Regions from separate parts of the Allobosea sp. NBC_00550 genome, predicted to be linked through region 2. Evidence: predicted binding sites of a transcription regulator. Region 2 holds the regulator's gene; each other region holds the start of a gene.

Region 1 (7,474 bases), 2.0 Mb from region 2:
CATAGGCTCGCATCTGCGGGCCACCTTCGAGCTGATGGCGACGGCAACGCTGATCGCCTGCCTGCTCGGCTGCTGGATCGGCATCCTCGGTGCGATCCGCCGCTATTCGCTGTTCGACACGCTCGCGACCGTCGGCGCGATGATCGCGCTCTCGATACCCACCTTCTGGTTCGGGCTGGTCACGATCTACGTCTTCTCGGTCACGCTCGGCTGGCTGCCGGCCGGCAACCGCCACACGGTCGGCGACGACTCCGTGCTCGACCTGCTGCATCACCTGATCGCGCCGGCGCTGGTTCTGGCTCTCGTCGAGATGGCGATCTGGGCGCGCTTCATGCGCTCCTCCATGCTCGACGTGATCGGCCAGGACTACATCCGCACGGCGCGGGCCAAGGGCCTGCCGGAGTGGAACGTGCTGTCGCGGCACGCGCTGCGCAACGCGCTGCTGCCGATGATCACCGTCGCCGGCCTGCAATTCCCGACCCTGCTCGGCGGCGCGCTGGTCGCGGAAACCGTATTCACCTGGCCCGGCATGGGCCGGCTCTTCCTCGATTCCATCGCCTATCGCGACTATCCCGTCGTGATGGGCATCCTGATGCTCTCGGCCGCGATGGTGATGCTCGGCTCGCTGCTCGCCGACCTGCTCTACGCGCTGGTCGATCCACGGATCAGGATGGAGTGAGGCCATGAGCGCACAAGCCGCATCCGTCTCGCTCGAACCCGTGGCCGCCTCGACCGGAAACACCGCCTGGCGCCGCTTCCGCCGGCATCGGCTCGCCATGGCCGGCTCCGTGACGATCCTCATCCTGGCGCTTGGCTCCGTCGTCGGGCCCTATCTCCTGCCATTCGACGACACCTATATCGACATCATGCAGCGCTTCGCGCCGCCGTTCTCCGGCGTCCATGTGCTGGGAACGGACGAGCTCGGCCGCGATATCCTCGCCCGGCTGATGATGGGCGGGCGCATCTCGCTGGCGATCGGCTTCCTCGCCATGGCCGTGGCGATGGCGATCGGCATCGCGGTCGGCGTGATCGCGGGCTTCTACGGCGGCTGGCTCGGCGCGGTGCTGATGCGCTTCGTCGATGCGGTTCTGTGCTTCCCGGCGATCTTCCTGCTGCTGGCGCTGGCCGCACTTACCGAACCCGGCATTCTGGCCACCACGCTGCTGATCGCCGCGACGTCCTGGATGAATGTCGCGCGCATCGTCGAGGCGCAGATCCGCTCCCTGCGCGAGCGCGACTTCGCAGCCGCGGCCCGCGCCGTGGGAGCCAGCGATTTCTACATCATGTTCCGGAGCCTTTTGCCCAACGCGATGGCGCCGATCGTGGTGGCGGCTACGCTCAACGTCGCGAAGGCGATCCTGCTCGAATCCTACATCAGCTTCCTCGGCTATGGCATCCAGCCGCCGGCCTCGAGCTGGGGCAACATGCTCAACAACGCCCAGATCTACCTGACGAGCGCGCCCTGGCTTGCGCTCCTCCCCGGCATCGCGATCACGCTCGCGGTGACCAGCTTCAACTTCATCGGCGACGGCCTGCGCGATGCGCTCGATCCGCGCATGGACATCAACTGACGCCACCCCTTCCCGCCGCCTCGGCTACCCACTCCATTCCTCAGGAGCACCGTCCATGTCCCCGCCGGTCAACCGCATTCCCAGCGACGAGCGCCTGCCGGAGGCCGTCGACGTGGTGGTCATCGGGGGCGGCGTGATCGGCGTATCCAGCGCCTATCATCTCGCCCGCAAGGGTTTGTCGGTCGCGCTGGTCGAGAAAGGGCATGTCGCGGGCGAGCAGTCGAGCCGCAACTGGGGCTGGTGCCGCCAGCAGGGCCGCGCCCGGGCCGAGATTCCGCTTGCGCGCGAAGCTCTGCGCCTCTGGGAAGAGCTGCAGGAAGAGGCCGGGGCCGATACCGGCTTTCGGCGCACCGGCGTGCTCTTCCTGACCAAGGACCCCAAGGAAGCCGCCGATTGGGAACGCTGGGCCGTGATCGCGCGCGAGCTTCAGGTCCACTCCACCTTGCTGAGCCCGGCCGAGGTCGCAGAGAGGCTGCCCGGCAATTCGCAGAAGTGGGTGGCCGGCCTGCATACGCCGAGCGACGGGCGGGCGGAGCCTTCGATGGCCGTGCCGGCGCTCGCCCTGGCAGCACGCAAGCGGGGCGTCACCATCCATCAGGGCTGCGCAGCGCGCGGCCTAGAGACGACGGCCGGTGCCGTCAGCGCAGTCGTGACCGAGAAGGGCACGATCCGCACCCAGGCCGTGCTGCTGGCGGGCGGCGCCTGGTCCTCGCTGTTCTGCCGGCGCCACGGAATCGACCTGCCGATCGGACTGGTCGACGCCACCGCCTGCCGCACCACGCCGGCGCCCGAGATCACCGCCGGGGCGCTGGGCACCACCGAATATTGCGTCCGCCGCCGGCTCGACGGCGGCTTCACGCTGGCGCTGCGCGGGCGCGGCACGGTCAACCTGACACCCGACATCCTGCGCTACGCCAAGATGTTCTGGCCGACCTTCAAGCAACGCCGGGCCGGGCTGAAGCTGCGGCTGGGAGCGGATTTCTTCAAGCAGCTTTTCGGCAGCGCCAACTGGCAGTTCGATCAGCCCTCCCCGTTCGAGGCAGTGCGCGTGCAGGACCCCGCGCCCGACATGGAGCTGGTCAATTCGGCGCTGGCCGCGCTGATCGCCGGCAACCCCGCGCTCAAGGACATCCGCATCGCCGAGGCCTGGGGCGGGACGATCGATTCCACGCCCGATACCGTGCCGGTGATCTCGCCGGTCGCCAGCCTGAAGGGCTTCTTCCTCGCCACCGGCTTCTCGGGCCATGGCTTCGGCATCGGCCCGGCCGCCGGCAAGCTCGCAGCCGATGTCGTGCGCGGTGACCCGTCCTTCGTCGATCCCGCCGCCTATAGCTACGAGCGGCTGGTCGACGGGCGGCCGCTGGCGCCGGTCGGGCTGTTCTAGGGAGCGCCGCCGTGACCATCCTCTACAAGGCGAGCGCCGAGCGGGCGGACCAATGGGCCGCGGCCTTCGCCCGACAGGCGCCCGAGACGCCCTTCCGGATCTGGCCGGATATCGGCGATCCGCTGGCCATCGAATAACCTCCTGCTCTGGCAGCCGCCGGAGCGGATCGCCGAGACCTTCCCGAACCTCAAGATGGTCTTCTCGGTAGGTGCCGGCATCGATCAGCTCGATTTCAGCAAATTGCCGCCCGAATTGCCGGTCGTGCGCATGCTTGAGCCAGGCATCGCCGAAAGCATGGCCGAATTCGTTTGCATGGCCACGCTGATGCTTCACCGCAACATGGTCGATTTCATCGACCAGCAGCGCCAGCGGCATTGGCGAGAGATCCAGGTCCGTCCCCCCGCAGGTCGGCGTGTCGGCATTCTGGGGCTGGGACAGCTCGGCCAGGCGAGCCTGGCGAAGCTGCGTTCCTTCGGTTTTCCCTTGTCGGGCTGGAACCGCTCACCGCGGCAGATCGAGGGTGTCACCTGCTTTACCGGCGCAGCAGAACTCCCCGCCTTCCTGGCGCAGACGGATATCCTGATCTGCCTGCTGCCGCTGATCGAGGCCACGCAAGGCATCCTCGATGCACGGTTGTTCTCGCAGCTGCCGCGCGGGGCGGGCCTGATCAATGTCGGGCGAGGCGGGCATCTCGTCGAAACCGACCTGCTGGACGCATTGGATACAGGACAGCTTTCGGGCGCGATGATCGATGTGCTCGAAAGCGAGCCCCCGGCGCCGGATCATCCGTTCTGGAACCACCCGCGCATCGTGATGACACCTCACATCGCCAGCATGACGCGCCCGGAAAGCGGCGCCGCCTTTGTGCTCGAGACGATCGAGCGCCACCGCAAAGGGCTCCCCATCGAGGGGCTCGTCCCGCGCGGTCGGGAATACTGACCGCGACGGCGGCGCCGCCTGCCGAGCCGCTCAGGGCGCGCTTCACGCATCCCCTTTCATCCTTCGATTGTCGATGAAAGGGAGAAGGCTCCACTTGGCGAGCCGGCGGCAGGAAACGCGACCGGACCGGCTGCTCGTCGTTGCAAGGCATCTCCGAGCCGCGCCGGCCATTCTCCGCTAGCCGGTCGTCTCTTCTTCATAGACAGCAACTCGCGAAGCGCCGCCGAGAGGCGGCCCTTCGGCATGTCTGACGATCCGTTCCAAGGTCCCGAAGTCGCGCCGGGTCCGGACGGGTTTGATGAAACTGTCATGTTCCGGTCTTAGGCGAAGGCCACCGGCACGAGCCCTTTCCGGCGGAGAACGACAATGCGCGCATATCACTGGTTGGCGGCGGTCCTGGCGGCAGGCGTGGCGGGGGGATCCGCCACCGCACAGACGATCTATCCGATCGACCGTGCCGAGATCCTCGAAGGCTCGCGGTTCGACTTCAAGGTCGAGTTCCCGAATGCGCCGACCTCGGGCGACGTGAACGTCACCATCAACGGCAAGCCCGCCGCCGAGGCCTTCGGACGGCCGACGAACTTCATCCAGAGCGAGGAAGGCCAGAAGCATTCGGCGCTGTGGCTGCGCGGCGCTTCGCTCCCGGCCGGCCGCTACGTGGTGGAAGCCACCCAAGGCGGCAACAAGTCGACCGTGAACTGGGACGTCTTCGCGACGGCGACGCCGCGCCGCGCCAAGAACGTCATCCTCTTCATCGGCGACGGCATGACGGTCGCCAACCGCACGGCGGCCCGCATCCTCTCCAAGGGCTGGAAGGAAGGCAAATATGACGGCGAGCTCGCCATGGACGACATGTCCAACATGGCGCTGATCTCGACCTCCGGCACAGACTCGATCGTTACCGACAGCGCCAATGCCGCGCATGCCTACACCACCGGCCACAAATCCTGCGTGAACGCGCTCGGCGTCTACTGCGCCAAGAACGCGCTCACCCTCGACCATCCGAAGGTCGAGACCATCGCAGAGCTGGTGAAGCGCAAGACCGGCATGGCTGTCGGCGTCGTCACCAACTCCGAGATCGAGGATGCGACCCCGGCCTCGATGGTCGCCCACACCCGCCGCCGCTCGGACTTCAACGACATCGTCGAGATGTTCTATGCGGTGAAGCCGGACGTGATTATGGGTGGCGGCTCGCCGAACTTCCTGAGCAAGGCCACCCCCGGCTCGAAGCGCACGGACGAGCAGGACTTCATCGCCAAGTTCAAGGAGGCCGGCTACACGCTCGCCACCACGAAGACCGAGATGAACGCGGCGGTCGCCGCCGGCTCGAAGAAGCTGCTCGGCCTCTACAACACCGGCAACATCGACGGCGCCTTCGACCTGCGTCTCGCCAAGAAGGGCTCGATCTCCAAGTTCCCGGACCAGCCGGATGTCGTCGAGCAGACCAGGGCCGCGCTCGACATGCTCAAGGGCAATCCCGAGGGCTTCCTGCTGATGGTCGAGTCCGCCCGCATCGACAAGTACAGCCACTCGCTCGACTGGGAGCGCTCGGTGTTCGACACGATCATGCTCGACAACGCAGTCAAGGTCGCGAAGGACTTCGCCGGCGACCGCAACGACACGCTGATCATTGTCGTCCCCGACCACGCCCATCCGATGTCGATCATCGGCACCTATGACGACGATCGTCCGGGCCAGCTGCTGCGCGACAAGCTCGGCGTCTACAACGAGTCGACCCCGCCGAATTACGGCCCGGTCGACGTCGAGGGCTACCCCACCAAGGTCGACACCTCGCGCCGTCTCGCCGTCGTCTACGGCTCCTATCCCGACACCTGCGACACCGGCCGCCCCAACATGGGCGGCGAGCGCGTTCCGGCCGTGAAGGGCCCCGACGGCAAGACCAACATCGCCAACGAGAAGGACTGCACGGGCCCGCTGGTGGCGCGCAAGGTCGGCAACCTTCCGTTCGATGCCAATAACGGCGTCCATGCGGCCGACGACGTCATCCTGACAGCGATGGGCCCCGGCGCCGAGCGCTTCCGCGGCCACAAGCCGAACACCTTCGTGTTCCGCGTCATGACCGAAGCGCTGGCGCTCGGCGGCAAGTGAGCCGATGATCGGGGCAACGGAGGCATCGATGCGCCGACAGGCCCCCGTGGAGGATTTCAGCGTTTCTTCGAAGCGCGAAAATCCTCCAACTTCTTGCCTCCCCGCATTTTCTTCACGCGAACCGGCATCCACTTTGCTTGAAAATGCTCTGGCGACCATCACCCGCCGCGGAGCCGTGCTCGGCCTCGCGGCGGCGAGCCTTTTCGACCGCGCCGCCGCGGCCGATGTCGAGACGATCGCCTTCGACAGCCTCTACAAATCCTTCGGCGTGCTCGGCTTCGAATTCTCCGACAGGGTGACGGTGCTGCGCGGCAAGCCCGTGCGCATGGTCGGCTACATGGCGCCGCCGCTGAAGCCGGAAAGCCGTTTCTTCGTGCTGACGCGCGAGCCGCTCGCCATCTGCCCCTTCTGCCAGTCCGATGCCGACTGGCCGGTCGACATCGTCGTCGTGTTCATGAAGAACGAGACGGCGATGGTCAGCGCCGGCCGCAAGGTGGTGGTGGCCGGTCGGCTCGAGATCGGTTCCGCGACCGATGCCGATACCGGCTTCGTCAGCCAGATCAGGATTGCCGATGCCGGCTTCTCCCTCGCCTGAAGCGAGCGGGCGGCGGCTCGTTCTCAGCGATATCGCGCTCGACCATCGCGACGGCGATGGTCAGGTCTTCCGCGCTCTCGACGTTCCCACGCTGGTCCTGGAGCACGGCACAGCGCTTGGCGTCAGCGGGCCCTCCGGCTGCGGCAAGAGCACTCTACTCCATCTGATCGCCGGCCTCCTGCGGCCGAGCGCCGGTTCGATCCGCTGGGGCGAAACCGAAATCTCCGCCCTGCCCGAGGCCCGGCGCGACCACTGGCGCCGGCAGAACCTCGGCTTCGTCTTCCAGGATTTCCATCTGGTGCCGGAGCTCGATGTCGCCGGCAATATCGCCTTGCCGGCGAGCTTCTCCTCCTGGCGGCTGAGTTCCTCCGGCCGTGACCGCGCCCTTGCACTGGCGTCCCGCGTGGGACTGAAGGATCCCCATCGCAGGGCGGCGGTTCTGTCACGCGGCGAGCAGCAGCGCGTCGCGATCGCGCGTGCGCTCTTCAAACAGCCGCGCCTGATCCTGGCCGACGAGCCGACGGCCAGCCTCGACGCCGATCATGCCGATGGCGTCTCCGAACTGCTCGTCGAGGCCGCCGAGCAAACCGGCGCAACCCTCATCTGCGCTTCGCATGATCCGCGCCTGCTCGCACGGATGACGCGCCGGATCGATCTCAGCGCGGGACATGCGGTATGAATCCCTGGCCGATGATTCTGGCCGATCTGCGGGCGCTGCGCTGGACGGCGCCGGCGATCGTGCTGCTCGTCGCTCTCGCGATCGCGACCGGGATCGCGATCGGCGCGCAGGAGCGGGCGCTGCGGCAGGGTTCGGCCAGGGCCGCCGACGATTTCGATCTGCTCATCGGCGCGCCGGGCAGCCAGACGCAACTCCTG
Region 2 (7,474 bases):
GGACACGGGCATCGGCCTGAACTACCAGTCGATCGGCTCGGGCGGCGGCATCCGCCAGATCAAGGCGAAGACCGTCGCCTTCGGCGCGACCGACGCCCCGCTCAAGGGCGAGGACCTCACCAAGGACGGCCTGATCCAGTTCCCGACCGTGATGGGCGGCGTCGTTCCGGCCGTCAACATCGCCGGCATCGAGCCGGGCAAGCTCAAGCTCTCGGGCGAGATCATCGCGCAGATCTATCTGGGCGACATCAAGAAGTGGAACGACCCGAAGATCGTGGCGCTCAATGCCGGCGTGACCCTGCCGGACGCCAACATCAACCCGGTCTACCGCTCGGACGGCTCGGGCACGACCTTCGTCTTCACCGACTACCTCTCCAAGGTCTCGCCCGACTGGAAGTCCAAGATCGGCACCAACCAGTCGGTCCAGTGGCCGGTCGGCATCGGTGGCAAGGGCAATGAAGGCGTCTCGGCTTCCGTCAAGCAGGTCGCGAACTCGATCGGCTATGTCGAGTACGCCTATGCCAAGCAGAACAAGCTCGCCCATGCCCTGGTGAAGAATGCCGACGGCAACTTCCCGGCTCCGGAAGAGAAGGCGTTCCAGGCGGCTGCGGCCAACGCCAACTGGCAGGAGCAGCCCGGCTTCGGCATCTCGCTCAACAATCAGAAGGGCGCGGAAGCCTGGCCGATCACCTCGGCGACCTTCATCCTCGTCCATGCCAAGCCGGAGAAGCCGGAAGATGTCCAGTCCGCGCTGAAGTTCTTCGACTGGACCTACAAGAGCGGCGACAAGCTGGCGAGCGAACTCGACTACGTCGCGCTGCCGGCGAATGTGAAGGACCAGGTCCGCGCCGCCTGGAAGGGCGTGACCGATACCGCCGGCAAGCCGATCTTCTGATCGCTGCCGCCGACAAGGCGAGGCGGGACATTCCCGCCTTGCCGATACATTCAGCCCTCATCCTGAGGAGCCGCGGTGCGCGGCGTCTCGAAGGATGGATCCAGAGTGCACGGGAGCCTCCTTCGGGACGCGCTCCTGCAGAGCGCTCCTCAGGATGAGGGCTGAGGTTGATCGGCGCCGGGCAACCGGCCGCAGACGACCTCGGCTACGACACCGGAGCTTCCGCGGATGACCGCAGCAACCGACATGACGAGCATTCCCGGCGCGGCGCCGATCGTCCGCAGGACGCCGAAGGCAGGCTTCGACCTGTTCTTCCGCAATGCCAGCTTCGCGGCGGCGCTGTTCGTCCTGGTGCTGCTCGCCGGCATCATGCTCTCGATGGTCGTCGGCGGCTGGCCGGCCTTCCGCGAATTCGGCCTCGGCTTCATCACCTCCAGCGTCTGGGACACCCAGAACGACCAGTACGGCGCCTGGCCGGCGATCGTCGGCACGCTCTCGACGGCGCTGATCGCGCTGCTGATCGGCGTGCCGCTCTCGCTCGGCATCGCCGTCTATCTCACCCAGCTCGCGCCGCCCTGGTTCAAGCGGCCGGTCGCCACCGCGATCGAGCTGCTCGCCGCCGTGCCCTCGATCATCTACGGCATGTGGGGCCTGTTCGTCTTCGCGCCGCTCTTCGCGGCCTATGTGCAGATCCCGCTCTCGAACATCGTCGAGGGCATCCCGATCGTCGGCACCGTGCTCTACTCGCGCTCGCCCTCGGGCCTCGGCATCTTCACGGCCGGCATCATCCTGGCCTTCATGATCGTGCCCTTCATCGCCTCGATCACCCGCGACATGCTGGAGCAGATCCCCTCCGTGCTGCGCGAGAGCGCCTACGGCATCGGCGCGACGACCTGGGAGGTCGTGCGCCATGTGCTGGTGCCGCAGGCCGGCGTCTCGATCATCGGCGCGGTCATGCTCGGCCTGGGCCGCGCGCTCGGCGAGACGATGGCGGTGACCTTCGTCGTCGGCAACGCCAACCGCCTGTCGAGCTCGATCCTCGATCCGGGCTCGACCATCGCCTCGCGCATCGCCAACGAGTTCAACGAGGCGATGGGCCTCCAGCTCAACTCGCTGATCGCGCTGGGCTGCATCCTGTTCTTCGTCACCTTCGTCGTCCTCGTCATCGCGCGACTGCTGGTCTCGCGGGTGAAGCGCTACTGAGGTCCCGGGAGATGAGCATGACCACTGCTTCCAAGCCGCGCGAACTGCCCCATACCCCCTGGGGGCGCGTCCGCCAGTCCCGCCGCACCGCCGACCGGCTGATGAAGATCATCGCCACCGGCTTCACCTTCTGCGCCATCTTCGTGCTCTTCTGGATCCTCGGCATGCTGGTGGTGAAGGGCATCGGCGGGCTCTCGCTCGCGACCTTCACCGAGGTCACGCCCGGCCCCGGCTCGCAGGGCGGCGGCCTCGCCAACGCCATCGTCGGTTCGGTGGTGCTGACCTTCCTGGGCATCGCCATCGCCACGCCGATCGGCGTGCTGGCGGGGACCTGGCTCGCCGAGTACGGCAGGCGCTCGAAGCTCGCGAACCTGATCCGCTTCATCAACGACATTCTGCTCTCGGCGCCGTCGATCCTGATCGGCCTGTTCGTCTACGTCCTGCTGGTCGAGCCGTTCCGCGGCTATTCCGGCTGGGCCGGCGGCGTCGCGCTCGGCATCATCGCGATCCCCGTCATCGTGCGCACCACCGAGGACATGCTGAGCCTCGTGCCCGGCCCGCTGCGCGAGGCCGGAGCCGCTCTCGGCGCGCCGCCCTCGGTCGTCATCACCAGCGTGACCTGGCGGGCGGCCAAGGCCGGCATGGTCACCGGCATCCTGCTGGCTCTTGCCCGCATCGCCGGCGAGACCGCGCCGCTGATCTTCACAGCGCTCAACAACAATTTCTGGTTCTCGGCGAGCCTCGTCGGCGGCGTCTCGAACCTGCCCGTGACGATCTACCAGTTCGCCTCGGCCCCTTACGAAAACTGGCAGCAGCTGGCCTGGGCCGGCTCGCTCATCATCACCATGTCGATCCTGCTGCTCTCGATCGTTGCCCGCCGCATCGTCAGCGGCGGCAAGTAGAGCTTGAATCCAACCCGGTCGCGTCTGATCCTGAAGGACCATGTCGATGCTTTCGACCCTTGAACTCTCCCCGCAATCGCTCGATGCCGAGGCGCCCGTCCGGATCGCGGTGAAAAACCTCGATTTCTACTACGGCGAGCACAAGGCGCTGAAGAACATCAACCTCGACTTCCGCGACCGGCACGTCACGGCGCTGATCGGCCCTTCCGGCTGCGGCAAGTCGACCCTGCTGCGCATCTTCAACCGGATCTACTCGCTCTATCCCGAGCAGAGGGCGACCGGCGAGATCCTGCTCGACGGGCGCAACATCATCTCCAACGATGTCGACGTGAACGAGCTGCGCTCGCGCGTCGGCATGGTGTTCCAGAAGCCGACGCCGTTCCCGATGTCGATCTACGACAACGTCGCCTTCGGCATCCGGCTCTATGAGAGGCCGCCTAAGTCCGAGCTCGACGACCGCGTCGAAGGCGCCCTGCGCCGCGCCGCGCTCTGGGACGAGGTCAAGGACAAGCTGAAGAGCTCCGGCATGGGCCTCTCCGGCGGCCAGCAGCAGCGCCTGTGCATCGCGCGCACCATCGCGCAGAAGCCGGAGGTGATCCTGTTCGACGAGCCGACCTCGGCGCTGGATCCGATCTCGACCGGCAAGATCGAGGACCTGCTGGAGCAGCTGAAGAGCGACTTCACCATCGCCATCGTTACCCACAACATGCAGCAGGCGGCCCGCATCTCGCAGTACACCGCCTTCATGTATCTGGGCGAGGTCATCGAGTTCGCGCCGACCAACACGATCTTCATGAACCCCGGCAAAAAGCAGACGCAGGACTACGTCACCGGCCGTTTCGGCTGAGCGGCGACGGACTTCTTTGTTTTATCGCATTTTCATCGCGCGAACCGGTGCCCACTTCGCTTGAAAATGCTTCGAGGATAACGCCATGACCGATCACATCGTCCGTTCCTACGACACCGATCTCGAGGGCATCCGCCGCAGCCTCGCCGAAATGGGCGGCATGGCCGAGCGCATGCTGGGCGATTCCACCGTCGCCCTGGTGCGCCGCGACACCGCGCTCGCCCAGAAGATCATCTCGGCCGACCAGCGCCTCGACAATCTCCAGCGCGAGGTCGAGGAGAAGGCGGTGCTGACCATCGCCCGGCGCCAGCCGCTCGCCAACGATCTGCGCGAGCTGATCTCGGCGATCCGCATCGCGGCGGATGTCGAGCGCGTGGGCGATCTCGCCAAGAACATCGCCAAGCGGGCCGTCGCCATCGCCGGGCAGTTCCAGCCGCCGCATCGCGCGGTCGTCGGCCTCGAGCACATCAGCCGCCTCGTCCAGGCGCAGCTCAAGGACGTGCTCGACGCCTATGCCGCCGGCAACGAGCAGAAGGCGCTCGAGGTTTGGCGCCGCGACGACGAGATCGACGCGCTCTACACCTCGCTGTTCCGCGAACTCCTGACCTATATGATGGAAGATCCGCGCAACATCACCTTCTGCACACATCTGCTGTTCTGCGCGAAGAACATCGAGCGCATCGGCGACCACACCACCAACATCGCCGAGACGATCCATTATCTCATCACCGGCGACTCGCTCGACGTGAACAGGCCGAAGCTCGACACGACCAATATCGAGGTCGAGGCGATCACGGGCAGCTGAGGCAAGACATCATGGCCGCACGCATCCTGATCGTCGAGGACGAGGAGCCGCTCACCCTGCTGCTGCGCTACAACCTCGAGGCCGAGGGCTTCGAGGTCGACAGCGTCGCGCGCGGGGACGATGCGGAGCTGCATCTGCGCGACCACACCCCCGATCTCGTGCTGCTCGACTGGATGCTGCCCGGCCTCTCCGGCATCGAGCTCTGCCGGCGGCTGCGCTCGCGGCGCGACACCGAGCGCGTGCCGATCATCATGCTGACGGCGCGCGGCGAGGAGACCGAGCGGGTACGCGGCCTTGCGACCGGCGCCGACGACTACGTCGTCAAGCCGTTCTCGCTGCCGGAACTGATCGCGCGCATCCAGGCGCTTCTTCGCAGGGCGAAGCCAGGTCACGTCGCGGGGCTGCTGGCCGCGGGCGATCTCGAACTCGACCGCACGACCCGGCGCGTCCGCCGCGCCGGCAGCGAGCTGCATCTCGGGCCGACCGAGTTCCGGCTGCTCGAATTCCTGATGCAGGCACCGGGGCGGGTCTATTCGCGCGCCCAGCTTCTCGATGCCGTCTGGGGCCGCGACGTCTATATCGACGAGCGCACGGTCGACGTCCATGTCGGGCGGCTGCGCAAGGCAATCACGCCTGCCAACACCAAGGACCCGCTGCGCACGGTGCGCGGCGCCGGCTACGCCTTCGACGAGACCTTCGCGCGCAGCTGACGCGCGCGATCGTCAGGCGTTGGGACCGCCCTCGATATCGCCGGCCCAGGCCAGCGCGGTGTCGTACTCCTCCGGCTTGAACGTGCGCACCGTGACGAAGGGGATCGCGGGGTTGAGCAGGTCGACGAAGGCGGCGAGCCAGCTCTTGTCGGTGACCACGGCCTCGCGGGGAAAACGCTGGAGCTCCCAGAGCTCGCCGAGGCTGTAGCGCGCATCCTTCCAGGCGGCTGCCAATGTCATGTCGGTGAACTCGGTGAAGTCGGCGAGGATGCCGATCTTCTCGTGGCGGCCAAGCTTCGCATCGATATCGGCCATGATCTGATCGAGATCGTCGGCTGTCAGCGTCCGCGACAGGCGATAGGCGCCGACATGGTCCGGGGCGGGCAGAATGGTGAGCATGTCTCCTCCTCGGCGAAGACAACGCACCGCCCGGAGGGAAGTTTCGCGGGGAATCAGTCTGCTGAAGAAGGCGCCCGTGTCGCGGCGTCGAACTGCCCGGCCTCGCTGAGCAACCAGGTGACGAATTCGTCGAGGCCGGGGCGATCCGGCTGGCCGAGCGGGCGGGTGAGCCAGCAGCCGGTCGCGCTTGTGAAGCCGAGACAGAGCGGGTTGACGAGCGCGCCGGAGGCCAATTCATCCGCCACATAGCAGCGCGGCGTCAAGGCGACGCCGAGCCCGGCGACGGCGGCGCTGGTAATCACGGAATAGTAGCCGTAGCGCACGGTGTGCTCGGGCACGGCTCCGCGCAGATCGTGGGCCTCGGTGAACTCGGCCCAGAAGGTCGGCATCTGATAGTGCTGGAGCAGTGTCATCTTCTGGATGTCGGCGGCGCGGCGGAAACCGCCCATGCGCTCGATCAGGCTCGGCGCGGCGACGAGGGCGACATCGCGGCCGAACAGATAGTGCGCCTCCCTGCCGGTCCAGGGCGGGACGCCGTGGGCGATATCGAGATCGGGCTCTTCGGTCTCGCTCTCGCTGACATAGTTGGTGAACTGCACGTCGACGCCTGGGTGAGCCTCGGCGAAGGCGGGAAAGCGCCCCATCAGCCAGCGCTCGCCGACGATGGCGACCATGTGCAGCCGGATCGGCCGGGCGACGGCGGAGCGCTCGGCCAGGCGCCGCGCGCCGCGATCCATCTGCTCCAGCGCCGCTTCGGCATAGGGCAGATAGATCGCGCCGGCTTCGGTCAGCTTCAGGCCGAGCGGGCTGCGATCGAACAGCACGGCGCCGAGATGATGCTCCAGCGAGAGGATCTGCTTGGAGACGGCGCTCTGGGTGAGGTTGACCGCCTGCGCGGCGCGGGCCGTCGAGCCCAGTCGTGCGACGGTGGTGAAGGCCCGCAGGGCGGTCGATGACGGGGGAGGCCGACCGGCGGCCATGGGGTATTCCTTTTCGGACTATCTCTGCGGAGATCGTTTCGTTTGCCGGCCTCTCGGTCAAGAGGCCATTCTTCCGCTAGGGGAGGAACGAGCATCATGAACCAGACGACCCGCCTGTGGGGCGGACGTTTCCGCAAACCGCCGGATGCGCGGTTGATGAAGCTCTCCAGCGCAGCCGGCGAGCACGCCAGGCTGGTGCCCCAGGATGTCGCGGGCGGCAAGGCGCATGCGGCCGAACTCGGGCGCGCCGGGCTGCTGACGGCCCCGGAACTCGACACCATCCTGACCGCCCTCGACGCGATCGCGCGGGACACGGTCGAAGGCCGCATCGCGCCGGGGCCGCAGGACGAGGACGTCCACACCTTCATCGAGCGCATCCTGACCGAGCGGATCGGCTCGACCGGTGCCAAGCTCAGGGCCGGGCGCTCGCGCAACGACCAGGCGGCCAACAACCTCAAGCTCTATCTGCGCGAGAAGTCGCGTTCGCTGGCGGCGATGCTGGCCGAATTGCTGACCGCGATCGCCGACCAGGCGGAATTGCACGCGGCCTCGGTCAGCCCCGGCTTCACCCATCTGCAGAGCGCCCAGCCCGTCACCTTCGGCCACTGGCTGATGGCGCATGGCCAGGTGCTGATGCGCGATGCCTCGCGCCTGAAGGATTGGGAAGCGCGCTCCGGCCAGTCGCCGCTCGGGGCGGCGGCGCTTGCCGGCTCCGCGATCACGCTCAATCCCG
Region 3 (7,474 bases), 2.2 Mb from region 2:
ACAGCGCGCCCGATGGATTTGAATGGAGGCAATCTGAGGGAAGGGGATTAATGCGCGGTTAAGGTGAGTTTTTCGTTATCTCAGGAATATCAATGTGTTGTGACTTCAGAGCTTTTTCTTGGCGTTAGCCGGGCTTGATCGCAGCCGCCGTGGCCGTGCCGGAGGCTGGCGCCGGCGGGCACCGGGAACCGCCCGTTAATCGATGGTGGCCAGAATGTGTCCCAGGGAGCGGAAGGCTCCGATCGACAGGGTCGCAGGAGGCGGCGATGATCATGGAAGTGGCGGTTGTCTGGCTGCTTTGCGCCGCCGTGTTTCTCGAGCTGGCGGACCGGGCTCCGGTGATCGACGAAGCGGGACTCGGGATCGACTCTGGCGCCCGGCATATGGGCTGCGACGAGCCGGAGAGCGTCGCAGCGGAAGCACTGTCCCTGAAAACAGCGATGAGCGAACACGCATCCTCTTGACGTTGAGCTAGCTCTATGACCATGCCGGGAAACGGGCGCAGCATGTGGTCTTCGATGTGCCCCATTCTCGAAGAGCAGGCGGAATCATGATGATGCGGCGGATGGGTGCGGTCGTGCTGGCCGGTGGACTATCGATCCTGGCGAGCGTTTCGGCCTATGCCGCGAGCAGCTCCACGACGCTGCCGGCTCCCGATCCGACGGCGAAGAACCTGACCCCCTACATGATCCAGCTGCGCGCCTTCGACGCCTGCCTTGTCACGCAGTCGCAGCTCCTCGGCACGACGCGCGAGGCCGTGCACACGCCCTGCAGCTGCTACGCCAAGGGCACTGTCAACGCCATGACCAAGGATGAGATCCAGGCGTTCCGTGACACCGGCTACTTCAACGATACGGCCCGCGAAAAGGGCCTCCGCTTCATCGACCAGTGCAAGCTCAAGCGCCCGTTCTGAGCTGATCGACACGCCGGCGCACTGGCGCGTTCGTATTCTTCCCACCTCGCCTTGCTGCTGACAGACTCCTGACAGAAGCTGTCAGCGCGGCTGAGCCATCTTGCCGCAGGTCAAAGCCGTCATCCGTTCGATCGCTCCGGTCGAACGGAACGGGCATTGGACCGGAGACGAGTGGGGAGACGACGCCGTGCAGCGCGCCGAACGATTGCTCGACATGATCCAGAGCCTGCGGCGACGCAGGCGCCCCGTTACCGCCGAGACGCTGGCCTCCGAGCTCGACGTCTCCGTGCGCACGGTCTACCGCGACATCGGCGCGCTCGTGCGCCAGGGCGTGCCTGTGCGCGGCGAGGCCGGCATCGGCTATGTGCTCGACGCCGGCTTTGACCTGCCGCCGCTGATGCTCTCGCCCGACGAGATCGAGGCGGTGCTGGTCGGCATGCGCTGGCTGAGCGAACGCGCCGACCCGGTTTTGGCGCGTGCGGCGGAGGATGTGGTCAGCAAGGTCGCGGCCGTGTTACCGCCGCATCTCCGGCCGATCCTGCTCGACGGCGCGCTGTTCGCCGCTTCTTATCCCGGCGATGTGCCGTCCGATCAGGTCGATGTCGCCGCCGTGCGCGCCGCCATCCGCAATGGCCGCAAGCTTTCGATCGAGTACAGCGACGAGAGCGGCCATGCGACTCAGCGCATGATCTGGCCGATCGGCATGACCTTCTACGAGCGCGTGCGCATCGTCATCGCCTGGTGCGAGCTCAGGCAGGCCTTCCGCCATTTCCGCACCGACCGCATGACCGGGCTCACCGCGCTGGAAGAGCGTTATCCCGCCCGCCGTGCCGATCTTTTCCGCCGCTGGCAGAAGGAAGAGGAGAAGACCCGCGAGGAATGGGAGCGCTGCAAGCGCGAGGGCGGCGGCGAGCTTCCGCTCGGTGCGAAGCGGCCTGAGGACGATCAGGCTCGGATGACGGCATCCCCCGCGAGTCTCGCCCGGCCGGAGGCGACCTCGGCCAGCGCCGCCGGATAGAGCTTGTGTTCCTCGACGAGGACGCGCTGTGCCAGCTTGTCTTCGTCGTCGCCAGGCAGAACCGGCACCTTCGCCTGTAGGATCACAGGCCCGGCATCGAGGTCGGGCACGACGAAATGCGCCGAACAGCCATGCTCGACGACGCCGGCTTCAAGCGCCTGCCGGTGGGTATGCGTGCCCTTGAACAGCGGCAGCAGGGAGGGGTGGATGTTGATCACCCGCCCTTCCCAGCGCTTCACGAACCAGGGGGTCAGGATGCGCATGAAACCGGCGAGCACGATGAGCTCGATCTGGTTGACGCGCAGCAGCTCGTCCATCGCGCGCTCGAACGCCTCGCGGTCTTTGCCGAACGTTTTGTGGTCGACCGTCGCAGTGGCGATGCCGAAGCCCCGCGCCCGTTCCAGCCCAAGGACATCCGGGATGTTGGAGATGACGAGCGCGATCTCGGCCGGATAGTCCGGCGACTGCGCCGCCTCCGCCAGCGAGACCATGTTGGAGCCGCGCCCGGAGATCAGCACTCCGACGCGCATGCGGGCAGGCTTTGGGCTCACAGCGAGAGCTTGCCGCGATAACTGACCTGCTCCTCGCCGCCCGAGACCGGGACGATCTCGCCGAGCTTGACCGGAGCTTCGCCGGCCGCCTTCAGCGCGGCGAAAACCTCGTCGGCCTTGGCCGCATCGGCTGCCACGATCATGCCGATGCCGCAGTTGAAGGTGCGCAGCATCTCGCGCTCGACGACGCCGCCGATCCGTGCGAGCCAGCCGAAGACGGGCGGTACGGGGATCGCGGGCAGGTCGAGCGCGACGCCGAGCCCCTCGGGCAGCACGCGCGGGATGTTATCAGGGAAGCCGCCGCCGGTGATATGCGCCAGCGCCTTGATGCCCTCGGTTGCCTTCAGCGCCTGAAGCAAGGGCTTCACATAAATGCGGGTCGGCTCCAGCAGGGCTTCGGCCAGGGTCTTTTCCGGCGCGAAGGGGGCGGGCGCCTCCCAGGCGAGGCCGCTGAGCTGGACGATGCGGCGCACCAGCGAATAGCCGTTGGAGTGCACGCCGGAGGAGGGCAGGCCGAACACCACATCGCCGGGCTTCAGGTCCCCGCGCGGCAGCAAGGTGCCGCGCTCGGCGGCGCCAACCGCGAAACCGGCGAGGTCGTAGTCCTTCTCGGCGTACATGCCGGGCATCTCGGCGGTCTCGCCGCCGATCAGCGCGCAGCCGGCCTGGCGGCAGCCATCGGCGATGCCGCGCACGATCTCGACGCCGACCTTGGGATCGAGCTTGCCGGTGGCGTAATAGTCGAGGAAGAGCAGGGGCTCGGCGCCCTGCACGATCAGGTCGTTGACGCACATCGCGACGAGGTCGATGCCGATCGTCGAATGCAGCCCGCTCTCGATCGCGATCTTCACCTTGGTGCCGACGCCGTCATTGGCGGCGACGAGGATGGGATCGTTGAAGCCGGCGGCCTTGAGATCGAACAGCCCGCCGAAGCCGCCGATCTCGGCGTCCGCGCCCGGCCGGCGCGTGGCGCGCACCAGCGGCTTGATCTCGTCGACCATGGCATTGCCGGCGTCGATATCGACACCCGCCTGCGCATAGGTCAGTCCGTTCGCACCGGGCTTGCTCATTGAATTCTGCCTTCCTTGTGGTCGCGCGAGCGATAGGCAAGCACGCCGCGCCTTGCAAGGCGTATCGGCGTTTTCGCTCTTGCCGATCCACTGCCGGCGCCCTTAGCATCGCTCTCTGTCGAGTTTCGCTCGGGCGTTGTGAATGACGATCCCCAACCTGATCACGGTCGGCCGGCTCTTCCTGGTGCCGGTGGTGATCGTCATGATCGTCAATGCGCAGTGGGAAGGCGCCTTCATCATCTTCGTTGTGGCCGGCATATCCGATGCCGTCGACGGCTTCCTCGCGAAGCGTTGCGGCATGGCGAGCGAGCTTGGCGCCTATCTCGACCCGATCGCCGACAAGGCGCTGATCGTCTCGATCTACATCACCCTGGCCATGGTCGGCGCCATTCCGACCTGGCTGGTCATCATCGTCGTGGCGCGCGACCTGATGATCGTGGCGGCGGTGATCCTGTCCTGGCTGATGGACCGGCCGGTGACGATCGCCCCCTTGCTCGTCAGCAAGCTCAACACGGCCGCGCAGATCGCCTTCGCGGCGTTGGCGCTCGGCTCGCGCGCCTTCGGGATCGATCCCGGCCACGTCTCCACAATTGGCGAGATTCTCGTCGCTCTGTTGACGCTCGCCTCGATGACGGCCTATCTCGCCTTCTGGCTGCGCCATATGGCGGGCTGACCGGTCTTCACCCGCCGCCGCGGCTTGGAACCATGGGCTTCCATGCACATCTATCCCCTTCCGCCGGCCGGAGACGCGAAAGAGGCTGATCGATGACGTTGCAACGCCAGATCGGCTTTTGGCTCGGGTCCCTCCTGGTTTTCATCCTCCTGCTGGTGGTGCTGCGGGATATCCTGCTGCCCTTCATCGCAGCATTGGCCCTCGCCTATCTGCTCGATCCGCTGGCCGACAGGCTGGAGCGGATGGGCATGAACCGGCTGACGGCGACGATCGTCATCCTGATCGTCTTCCTGATCGTCTTCGTATTGGCGCTCGTGCTGCTGGCGCCGCTGCTGGGACGGCAGCTGGCCGGACTCGTCGAGAGATTGCCCGCCGATGCCGCCAAGCTCCAGGCGCTCGCGATGGAGAAGGGCGCCCCCTGGCTCGAGCGTTTCGGCGGAGGAAACCTGCAGCAGGAAGCGCAGAACTCGCTCGGCAACCTCGTCGGCGAGGCGACGAAATGGGTCGGCGGCCTGCTTCAGTCGCTCTGGAGCGGCGGCACCGCCATCGTCGGCGTGTTCTCGCTGCTGGTACTGACGCCGGTCATCGCCTTTTATCTGCTGGTCGACTGGGACCGGATGGTCGCGACCGTCGACAGCTGGCTGCCGCGCGACCACCGCGACACCATTCGCGGGCTATTGCACGAGATGGATCTGGCCATCGCCGGCTTCCTGCGCGGCCAGGCCTTGGTCTGCGTGTTGCTCGGCAGCTTCTATGCGATCGGACTCAGCGTGATCGGCGTCAATTTCGGCGCCCTGATCGGCATCATCTCGGGCTTCCTCTCCTTCATTCCCTATGTCGGCTCGCTGACCGGGCTCGTGCTGTCGGTCGGCGTCGCCATCGTGCAGTTCTGGCCGGACTGGACTTGGCCGCTGGTGACGCTCGGCGTCTTCTTTGCCGGGCAGTTCCTCGAAGGAAACATCTTCCAGCCGAAATTCGTCGGCGATTCGATCGGCGTGCATCCGGTCTGGCTGATGTTCGCGCTGCTTGCCTTCGGCTCCCTGTTCGGCTTCGTCGGGTTGCTGCTCGCGGTGCCGCTTGCAGCGGTCATCGGCGTGCTCTGCCGCTTCGCGCTCAGGGAATATCTGGCCAGCAAGCTCTACCATGGCAGCGAAACGACGCGCACGGCCCGGACGAGGGCGCGCGCCGACGCCGATCTCTGATCCGATCATGTCCGACATACCGCCGCGCCCGCGCCAACTCGCCTTCGACCTGCCCGTCGACAGCCGCCATGGCGTCGAGGATTTTCTGGTCGGCCCGTCGAATGAGGCGGCCTACGGGCTCGTCGAAAGCTGGCCGCAATGGCCGGATGCCTGGCTGCGCCTGACCGGGCCCGAAGGCGCCGGCAAGACCCATCTCGCCGCCATCTGGGCCCGCGCCGCCCATGCCTGGACGCTTTCCGCCGTCGAATTGAGCGAGGCCAAGGTGCCGCATCTGGTCTCGGGCGGCGCGCTGGTGATCGAGGATTGCGATGCCGGCCCGATTGACGAGGCCGCGCTGTTCCATCTGATGAACGCGGTCAAGGCGCGCGGCGGCTCGCTGCTCCTGACGGCGCGCCGCCAGCCCGATCTTTGGGGCCTGCGCGTGCCCGACCTGCTGTCACGACTGCGGCTGGCGCCGAGCGCCACCATCGAGCCGCCCGATGACGGGCTTCTGCGAGCGGTCCTGGTCAAGCTCTTCATCGACCGGCAGCTCGTCGTCGACACCGCCGTGATTGAAGCCCTCACCTTGAGGATGGAGCGCTCCTTCGCCGCCGCCCGGCAGGTCGTCGACCGTCTCGATCGCGTGGCGCTGGAGCGCGGCCGGCGGGTGACGCGCCTGCTGGTGCAGGAGGTGCTGGCGGAACTCTTCCCGGAAGAGCCGGGTTGAGCGATCGCGGGCAAGACCGACATGTCTCGGCGTGAAATCATGTCGCCTGTCATCGAAACGTCACGCTAGAATGGCTTCAACGGCGCCATGAGCGAAAAAGCGACCAGGACGCGGGTGAAGCGCATGAATCTCGATACCGTGACCGACGAGCCGGAGCGGCTCACCGGCGAGACCGACTCGCTGGCGCTGCGTCAGCAGCCCGGGCGCTTCATGAATCGCGAGCTCAGCTGGCTGCAGTTCAATCGCCGCGTCATGGAAGAGGCCTCGAACCGCAGCCATCCATTGCTGGAGCAGCTGCGCTTCCTCTCGATCTCGGCGAACAATCTCGACGAGTTCTTCATGGTCCGCGTCTCCGGCCTGCGCGAGCAGCTCAAGGCCGGCGTCGTCACCCGCAGCCAGGATGGGCTGACCCCGGCCGAGCAGCTCGTTGCGATCGGCGAGGCCGTCCACGCACTGACCGGTGACCAGCAGGCCCGCTGGGCCGAGCTGCGGCACGATCTGCATGAGAACCGCATCCACCTGCTGCAGCCCGCCGATATCGGCTCGCAGGATCGGATCTGGCTGGAGGACTACTTCCTCAACTACGTCTTCCCGGTGCTGACGCCGCTGGCGATCGACCCGGCGCACCCGTTCCCCTTCATCCCCAATCTCGGCTTCACCATCGCGCTGGCGCTGGAGCGCAAGAACGACGGGCGCCAGCTCGACGCGCTGATCCGCGTGCCGATCAAGATCGACCGCTTCATCGAATTGCCCGACCTTGCCCGCGAAGGCCTGCATCGCTTCATCACGCTCGAGGATGCCATCTCGCTCTTCATCGGCAAGCTCTTCCCCGGCTACGAGGTCAAGGGAACCGGCTCCTTCCGCGTCATCCGCGACTCCGATCTCGATATCGAGGAGGAGGCAGAGGACCTCGTCCGCGTCTTCGAGACGATGCTGAAGCAGCGCCGGCTCGGCGTCGTCATCCGACTCGAGCTTTCGCTCGGCATGCCCGACCATCTGCGCCGGCTGATCGTGCGCGAACTCAAGGTCGATGCCGACGAGATCGTCGAGGTCGACGGCATGATCGGACTGAACGAGCTTTCCCAGCTCGTCGGCGTCGACCGGTCGGACCTGAAGTTCAAGCCTTACAACGCCCGCTTCCCGGAGCGCATCCGCGAGCATGGCGGCGATTGCTTCGCCGCGATCCGCCAGAAGGACCTGCTCGTCCACCACCCCTATGAGAGCTTCGACGTCGTCGTGCAGTTCCTGCAGCAGGCGGCGCGCGATCCCAACGTCGTCGCGATCAAGCAGACGCTCTACCGCACCTCCGCGAACTCGCCGATCGTCAAGGCGCTGACGGAA

Evidence for each region. The regulator PhoB, encoded in region 2, activates phosphate uptake and scavenging genes when phosphate is short. The targets are predictions, from matches to a motif close to TGTCATNNANCTGTCAT.
Region 1: a site for PhoB is predicted at 4,189-4,205, ahead of NWE53_RS23325 (alkaline phosphatase). Genes of this name have one in related genera too.
Region 3: a site for PhoB is predicted at 6,181-6,197, ahead of NWE53_RS03640 (RNA degradosome polyphosphate kinase). Genes of this name have one in related genera too.

The regions. Positions count from the first base shown of each region.
Region 1 is NZ_CP102772.1:4,907,645-4,915,118, reverse strand. It holds gene NWE53_RS23345 (ABC transporter permease) at 1-679, shown strand, start outside; gene NWE53_RS23340 (ABC transporter permease) at 684-1,571, shown strand; gene NWE53_RS23335 (NAD(P)/FAD-dependent oxidoreductase) at 1,627-2,955, shown strand; partial or broken gene NWE53_RS23330 (2-hydroxyacid dehydrogenase) at 2,967-3,894, shown strand; gene NWE53_RS23325 (alkaline phosphatase) at 4,261-6,003, shown strand; gene NWE53_RS23320 (hypothetical protein) at 6,137-6,598, shown strand; gene NWE53_RS23315 (ABC transporter ATP-binding protein) at 6,576-7,277, shown strand; gene NWE53_RS23310 (ABC transporter permease) at 7,274-7,474, shown strand, end outside.
Region 2 is NZ_CP102772.1:2,929,217-2,936,690, reverse strand. It holds gene pstS (phosphate ABC transporter substrate-binding protein PstS) at 1-895, shown strand, start outside; gene pstC (phosphate ABC transporter permease subunit PstC) at 1,142-2,098, shown strand; gene pstA (phosphate ABC transporter permease PstA) at 2,116-3,000, shown strand; gene pstB (phosphate ABC transporter ATP-binding protein PstB) at 3,041-3,847, shown strand; gene phoU (phosphate signaling complex protein PhoU) at 3,933-4,652, shown strand; gene phoB (phosphate regulon transcriptional regulator PhoB) at 4,664-5,362, shown strand; gene NWE53_RS14085 (SpoIIAA family protein) at 5,375-5,761, opposite strand; gene NWE53_RS14080 (LysR family transcriptional regulator) at 5,815-6,741, opposite strand; gene argH (argininosuccinate lyase) at 6,838-7,474, shown strand, end outside.
Region 3 is NZ_CP102772.1:751,820-759,293, forward strand. It holds gene NWE53_RS03600 (hypothetical protein) at 267-464, shown strand; gene NWE53_RS03605 (hypothetical protein) at 551-913, shown strand; partial or broken gene NWE53_RS03610 (helix-turn-helix transcriptional regulator) at 1,101-1,769, shown strand; gene purN (phosphoribosylglycinamide formyltransferase) at 1,859-2,482, opposite strand; gene purM (phosphoribosylformylglycinamidine cyclo-ligase) at 2,479-3,552, opposite strand; gene NWE53_RS03625 (CDP-alcohol phosphatidyltransferase family protein) at 3,695-4,225, shown strand; gene NWE53_RS03630 (AI-2E family transporter) at 4,318-5,427, shown strand; gene NWE53_RS03635 (P-loop NTPase family protein) at 5,435-6,133, shown strand; gene NWE53_RS03640 (RNA degradosome polyphosphate kinase) at 6,257-7,474, shown strand, end outside.